2 regions of the Streptomyces sp. NPDC090442 genome follow, and region 2 is predicted to be linked to the other one. Evidence: riboswitches for the same ligand, from Rfam matches in the RefSeq annotation. Region 2 holds a riboswitch; the other holds the start of a gene.
What was found. A riboswitch is a leader RNA that binds a small molecule or an ion and turns the genes downstream of it on or off. The one in region 2 is predicted to bind cobalamin.
Positions count from the first base shown of each region.

Region 1: another riboswitch for cobalamin. It lies ahead of cobN (cobaltochelatase subunit CobN); the one in region 2 lies ahead of metE (5-methyltetrahydropteroyltriglutamate--homocysteine S-methyltransferase).

Region 1 is NZ_JBIVXW010000001.1:133,580-137,174, forward strand. It holds gene cobN (cobaltochelatase subunit CobN) at 1-1,083, opposite strand, end outside; cobalamin riboswitch at 1,116-1,268, opposite strand; gene cobG (precorrin-3B synthase) at 1,352-2,878, shown strand; gene ACIQU6_RS00635 (precorrin-8X methylmutase) at 2,875-3,507, shown strand; gene ACIQU6_RS00640 (precorrin-2 C(20)-methyltransferase) at 3,504-3,595, shown strand, end outside.
Region 2 is NZ_JBIVXW010000081.1:20,990-24,584, forward strand. It holds gene metE (5-methyltetrahydropteroyltriglutamate--homocysteine S-methyltransferase) at 6-2,315, opposite strand; cobalamin riboswitch at 2,525-2,745, opposite strand; gene ACIQU6_RS37385 (metal-dependent hydrolase) at 2,960-3,595, shown strand, end outside.

The DNA of each region.
Region 1 (3,595 bases), on a different contig from region 2:
CTCGACGGCGCTGGCCGGGGTGTCCAGGCCGACCGCGTTGCCGATCCGGGAGTGCTTGGTGGGGTACGCCGACAGCACCAGCGCCAGCCGCTTCTCGGCGGCCGGGATGTGCCGCAACCGGGCGTGCCGGACGGCGATCCCGGCGACCCGGGCGGCCCGTTCGGGGTCGGCGGCGTAGACCGGGAGGCCGTCCTCGTCGATCTCCTTGAACGAGAACGGCACGGTGATCAGCCGCCCGTCGAACTCGGGCACGGCGATCTGCGAGGCGGCGTCGAGCGGCGAGAGCCCCTCGTCGTTCGCCTCCCAGTCGGCCCGCGACCCGGTCAGGCAGAGCGCCTGGAGGATCGGCACGTCCAGGGCGGCCAGCGCGCCGGCGTCCCAGGACTCGTCGTCGCCGCCCGCGGACGCCTCGGCGGGCTTGGTGCCGCCGGCCGCCAGGACGGTGGTCACGATGGCGTCGACCCCGCGCAGCTCCTCGATCAACTCCGTCTCGGGGGCGCGCAACGAGGCGACGAAGAGCGGCGTCGGCCGGCCGCCGGCCCGCTCGATCTGGTCGCAGAGGTCGTGGACGAAGCGGGTGTTGCCGCTCATGTGGTGGGCGCGGTAGTAGAGCACGGCCACCCTCGGACCGGTCGCCTCCGAGGCGGGACGCTCCAGCGGGCCCCAGGACGGCGCGGCCGCGGGCGGCTCGAAGCCGTGGCCGGTGAGCAGCACGGTGTCGCTGAGGAACCGGGCCAGTTGGTCGAGGTTGGCCGGGCCGCCGTGCGCGAGGTAGGCGTGAGCCTCGGCCGCGATGCCGACCGGGACCGTGGACGCCTCCATCAACTGGGCGTCGGGGGCCTGTTCACCGGTGAGCACGACGACCGGGCGGTGCTGGTCCGCGGCCAGCAGCACGTCCAGGCCGTCCTCCCAGGCGCGGATGCCGCCGAGCAGGCGGACCACGACGAGGTCGGTGCCCTCCAGGAGCCCGGGGAGTTCGGCGACGTCGAGGCGGGCGGGGTTGGCGAGCCGGTACGGCACGGGCCCCGTGGCCGCGCGGGCGCTGAGCAGATCGGTGTCGGAGGTCGACAGCAGCAGGATCACGGCGCAGCCCTTCCTCGGGGATTCCACGCCCCGGGTGGTCGTATGGACGGCGGGAGTTCCTGGCTCACCCGGCGCTGGCCGGGTTCACAGTGGCGGGACCGCGCCGGATTCTCACCGGGCTTCCTCCCTTGGCGCCGTCGCTGGCGTCCGGCGGGTCAGCCGACCCGCCGACCTGCATAGTAAGGGCTGCGGCCGGGCCGCGGGAGCGCGCCTGGAGGGGCCGCCCGTACGCCCCCCTCGCCCCGGTTCCGGGATCCGACGCGTAGGTATGCTCGCCGCCATGCCGCCCTCCCCCTCTCGACGCCCCGACCGGGCCGGACCGCCCGTGCGGGACCGCGGTGACGCCTGCCCGGGAGCGCTGCGGCTGCACTCCGCCGCCGACGGCGAACTGGCCCGAGTCCGGCTGCCCGCAGGGGACTTGACGGCAGACCAGGCCCGCGCGCTGGCGGACGCCGCAGAGCGCCTCGGCGACGGTCACCTCTCGCTCACCTCCCGCGGCAACGTCGAACTCCGCGGCCTGCCCGACGACTGCGCCGACCGCCTGGCCGCCCTCCTCGCCGACGCCGGGCTGCTGCCGTCGGTACGTCATGAGCGGATCCGCAACGTACTGGCCTCGCCGCTGGCCGGGCTGGACCACCACACCCCCTCCGACGTGCGGTGGTGGGCCCGGAGCCTGGACGCGCTGCTGTGCGCGAGCGAGCCGGCGACGGCCCTTTCGGGCCGTTTCCTGTTCGCCCTCGACGACGGGCGGGGCGATGTGGCGGGGCTCGGCGGCGATGTGACCTTGCTCGCAGAATCCGGCCGACGGGCTCCGGCGGGCACCGCGTTCGCGCCGGGGGCCGCGTCCGGGCACGGGGCGTTGCTCCGCGTCGGTGCGGACCCGGCGGCGCTGCGGATCGCGGCGGACGACGTCCCGCGGGCGGCGCTGATCGCCGCCGAGACCTTCCTCTCCGCCGCGGCGGAGAGCGACAGCGGCGCCTGGCGGGTCACCGAACTCCCCGCCGCGCGCCCGCTCACCGTCCACGACGTGCGCGGCGCACTGCGGGCCGCGGGCATCACCGCCGAGCCCGCCACATACCCCGCGGCGCCCGGCCCGCGGCCGGCGGTGCCGTACGCCGATGCCACCGTCCCCGGCCCGGTCGAGGGCCCGGACGGCCGCCGCGCCCTGGTGGTCCTGGCGCCGCTCGGCCGGCTGACCGCGGCCCAGTGGCGGCTGCTGGCCGAGGTCGCCGCGGCGGACGGCTCCGGCGCGCTGCGCCTCACGCCCTGGCGCGGCATCGTCGTCCCCGGCCTGCCGGCGAGCGCGGCGGACCGACGGCTGGGCGAGCTCGCCGCCGCCGGTCTGGTCACCGACCCGGCCTCCCCGTGGCGCGGGGTCACCGCCTGCACCGGCCTCCCCGGCTGCGCCAAGTCCCTGACGGACGTGCGGGGGGATGCGTCGGCCGCCCTCGCCGCGGGCCGGCCCGTCCCGGCGGACGGGTCCACCCCGCCCGTCGGCCCGCCTGTCCACTGGTCGGGCTGTGCACGGCGCTGCGGGCATCCGCACGGCGCCTGGATCGACGTCCTGGCGACGCCCGACGGATACCGCACCACCGCCGTGCGCCCCAACTCCCCCGCCCCGACGGATGTTTCACGTGAAACGCCCCGACCGAGCGCCGTTTCACGTGAAACACCACAGGACCCGGCTTCCCGCGTACGGGCCGAACCGGCCGCGGACACACGGGACTTGGCACCCTCCGCCGACGCCCCACGCCCCCCTTCCACCCCTCAACCCACGACCCCGAGGCTCAAGTGACCGCGTTCGACTACGAAAAGGACGGGGCGGCCATCTACCGCCAGTCCTTCGCCACCATCCGCGCCGAGGCGGACCTGTCCGAACTGCCCGCCGATGTCAGCCGGGTCGCGGTCCGCATGATCCACGCCTGCGGCATGGTCGATCTCGTCCGCGATCTGGCCTTCACCCCGGGCGTCGTGGCCAGTGCCCGGGCCGCGCTGCGCGCCGGTGCGCCGATCCTGTGCGACGCCACCATGGTGGCCAGCGGCGTGACCCGCAGGCGACTGCCCGCGGACAACGAGGTGCTGTGCACCCTCGGCGATCCGGCCGTTCCGGAGCTGGCCGCCCGGATGGGCACCACGCGCAGCGCCGCCGCGCTCGAACTGTGGCGGGACCGGCTGGAGGGCGCCGTGGTCGCCTTCGGCAACGCCCCCACCGCCCTCTTCCGGTTCCTCGAAATGATCGAGGAGGGGGCGCCGCGCCCCGCCGCCGTCCTCGGCATCCCGGTCGGCTTCATAGGCGCGGCCGAGTCCAAGGACGCGCTGATCGGCCACCCGTCGAAGCTGGAGCACATCGTGGTGCGCGGGCGGCGCGGCGGCAGCGCCATGGCCGCGGCGGCGCTCAACGCCCTGGCGAGCGAGGAGGAGTGAGCGTGCGCGAGCAGCAGTCCCACAGCGGCGCGCCGGACCAGCCGGCCGCGCACTCCCCGCGGCACTCCGCCGGGCGCCTCTACGGCGT
Region 2 (3,595 bases):
GCGGTCTACAACTCGGCGCGCACCGTGCGGGCCGCGGTGACGAGGTGTTCGAGGGAGGAGCGGACCTCGGGCCAGTCGCGGGTCTTCAGCCCGCAGTCGGGGTTGACCCAGAGGCGTTCGGCGGGGATGGCCCGCAGGCCGATGCGGAGCAGGTCCGCCGCCTCCTCCGTGCTCGGCACCCGGGGCGAGTGGATGTCGTACACGCCGGGGCCGGCCTCGCGCGGGTAGCCGTGGGCGGTGAGTTCGCGGGCGACCTGCATGTGGGAGCGGGTCGCCTCCAGGCTGATGACGTCGGCGTCGAGGTCGTCGATGGCCTGCACGATGTCGCCGAACTCGGCGTAGCACATATGGGTGTGGATCTGGGTGTCCGGGCGCACCCCGGCGGTGGTGAGGCGGAACGCCTCGGTGGCCCAGTCCAGGTAGGCGGGGCGGTCGGCGGTGCGCAGCGGCAGGGTCTCGCGCAGCGCGGGCTCGTCGACCTGGATGACGGACGTGCCGGCCGCCTCCAGGTCGCGCACCTCGTCGCGCAGGGCGAGGGCGACCTGCCGCGCGGTCTCGCCGAGCGGCTGGTCGTCGCGGACGAAGGACCAGGCGAGCATGGTGACCGGGCCGGTGAGCATGCCCTTGACCGGGCGCTCGGTGAGCGACTGGGCGTAGGTCGTCCAACGGACCGTCATGGGCTCGGGACGGGAGATGTCGCCGGCCAGGATCGGCGGGCGGACGTAGCGGGTGCCGTAGGACTGGACCCAGCCGTGCCGGGTGGCGAGGTAGCCGGTGAGCTGCTCGGCGAAGTACTGGACCATGTCGTTGCGTTCGGGCTCGCCGTGGACCAGCACGTCCAGTCCGGTCTTCTCCTGGAAGGAGATGACCTCGCGGATCTCGTCCCTGATGCGCTCCTCGTAGCCAGCGGTGTCGATGCGGCCGGCGCGCAGGTCGGCGCGAGCGGCCCGCAGTTCGCCGGTCTGCGGGAAGGAGCCGATGGTGGTGGTCGGCAGCAGCGGCAGGCCGAGATGGGCGCGCTGGGCGGCGGTCCGCTCCGCGTACGGCTGGGAGCGGCGCGCGTCGGCCTCGGTGACCGCCGCGGTGCGGCCCCGCACCCCCTGGTCGTGGGTGATCGGGGAGCTGGCCCGGGACGCCAGGTCGGCGCGGTTGGCGGCCAGTTCGCTGGCGATGGCGTCGGTGCCGCGGGTCAGGCCCTTGGCGAGAGTGACGAGCTCGGCGGTCTTCTGGCGGGCGAAGGCGAGCCAGCGCCGGATCTGCGGCTCGATGTCCCGCTCTAGCGACGCGTCGAGCGGGACGTGCAACAGGGAGCAGGAGGCGGCCACGTCGACCCGGTCGGCCAGCCCCAGCAGGGTGCCGAGCACGGACAGCGACCGCTCCAGGTCGTTGACCCAGATGTTGCGGCCGTTGACGACGCCGGCGACCAGGCGCTTGCCGGGCAGGCCGCCGACGGCGGCGAGGGCGTCGAGGTTGCCGGCGGCCGCCTCCGTGAAGTCCAGCGCGAGTCCGTCGACCGGGGCCTTGGCCAGCACCGGGAGGGCGTCGCCGAGCCGGTCGAAGTACGAGGCGACCAGCAGCTTGGGTCGGTCGGCGAGGGCGCCCAGGGAGCGGTAGGCGCGCTCCGCGGCGTTCAGTTGGGCCGGGGTGCGGTCCTGGACGAGGGCGGGCTCGTCGAGCTGCACCCACTCCGCGCCGGCCGCGCGCAGGTCCGCGAGGACCTCGGCGTACACCGGCAGCAGCCGGTCGAGGAGGGTGAGCGGGTCGAAGCCGTCGGCCACGCCGGGGGCCGGCTTGGCGAGCAGGAGGTAGCTGACCGGGCCGACCAGGACCGGCCGGGCGGTCAGGCCCAGGGCGAGGGCCTCCTTGAATTCCGTGACCTGCTTGGTGGAGTCGGCCGAGAAGACGGTGTCCGGGCCCAACTCGGGGACCAGGTAGTGGTAGTTGGTGTCGAACCACTTGGTCATCTCCAGGGGCGCGGCGTCCTGGGTGCCGCGGGCCATGGCGAAGTAGCCGTCCAGGGGGTCGGCGGCGACGGCCGCGCGGTGGCGCTCGGGGACCGCGCCGACCATGACGCTGGCGTCCAGGACGTGGTCGTAGTACGAGAAGTCGCCCGTCGGGACCTCGTCGATGCCGGCCTCGGCCAGCTCCTGCCAGGTGGTGCGGCGCAGTTCGGCGGCGGTGGCGCGCAGTGCGTCCGCGGTGACCCGGCCCTTCCAGTAGCCCTCGATGGCCTTCTTCAGTTCCCGGTGCCGGCCCTGACGCGGGTAGCCGTACACGGTGGCCCGTGCTGCCGCGGCTGCGGACTTGGTGGTCACGGAGATCTCCTTCGCGAGATGAATCCCTGAGATCCCGGGAACGGGACGAGAGCGCGAAGGGTGACGGAACGCACCGGATGCGGCGGCCCGTATGGCGCGGCGCATGGCATGGCGCGCGACACGGGCACCGTCTGGTGCCTGCTCCCCGGGCGGTGTCCGGGGTGCTCCCGACCCGCCCTCGAAGGTCACCGGGAAACCGTGCACGGATCGTCCGCACGCGGGCAGTTGGCAGGTCTTCGGACTCGCGGGCGCGCCTCGTGTCTCACCAGGCACCTAGTGGCCGTCGCTTCCCAGACCCGGGTGGGTCCAGTGCGTATGACGGCGGTCGTTCCCGCTCACCGCTGCGGGGCAGTCCCGGATTCTCACCGGGTTCCCTCTTGCGACGCCTCCCGCCTGGCGGACGGGGCGAACCAGCTGCACCGGTCACCTTACGGTGCGGAGCCGTGACGCGCTGGATGTCGTCCAGCATTCGGATGGTGAGATGGGACAAGTGCCCGTCGGGATTGAACGGGGCGCGGAGGGGTAACGACCCGCGGTCGCGCTTCGCCGCCCTGTGGCGCCGCCGCCGTGATCGCGCTGGTACCGTCTCCGCCGTGGCTGAGGGCGCGTCAACGACGCGCCACATACGGGGAGGACGACGCACCATGATGGGTCATTCGCATGCGGTGAGCGGCGCGCTGCTCTTCGCGGGTACCACGCCGTTCCTGCCACCGCTGCTGATGCACACCCACCTGATGCCCCAGGAGATCCTGATGGGCACCGTGCTGTGCGCCGGCGCCGCGCTCCTGCCCGACCTGGACCACCACGACGGCACCATCGCCAACTTCCTCGGCCCGGTTTCCAAGATCCTGTGCCGGTTCGTGGCCTGGATCTCCGGCGGGCACCGCCACGCCACCCACTCGCTGTTCTTCGTGGCACTGATGACCTTCGGCAGCTGGGCCGGCGTGACGTACCTGGGCCGGCCCTTCACCCTGGGCATGACCTTCTTCCTGCTGGCCCTCGCGGTGCGCGCGCTCAACCTCTGCCCGCCCGGCCACGGCTTCTCCGCCTGGGCGACGATCGTCGCCATGGCCGGGATAGGGACCGGGGTCATCGCCAAGTTCATCCCGTCGGCGCCCGGTTGGCTGCCGTACGCCATCGGGCTCGGCTGTCTGGCCCACCTGCTCGGCGACTCCATCACGAAGATGGGCGCGCCGTGGCTGTGGCCGCTGAAGACGCGCTACGAGATCGTCCTCATCAAGCACAGCGGCAACAAGGTGGAGACGGAGATACTGACCCCG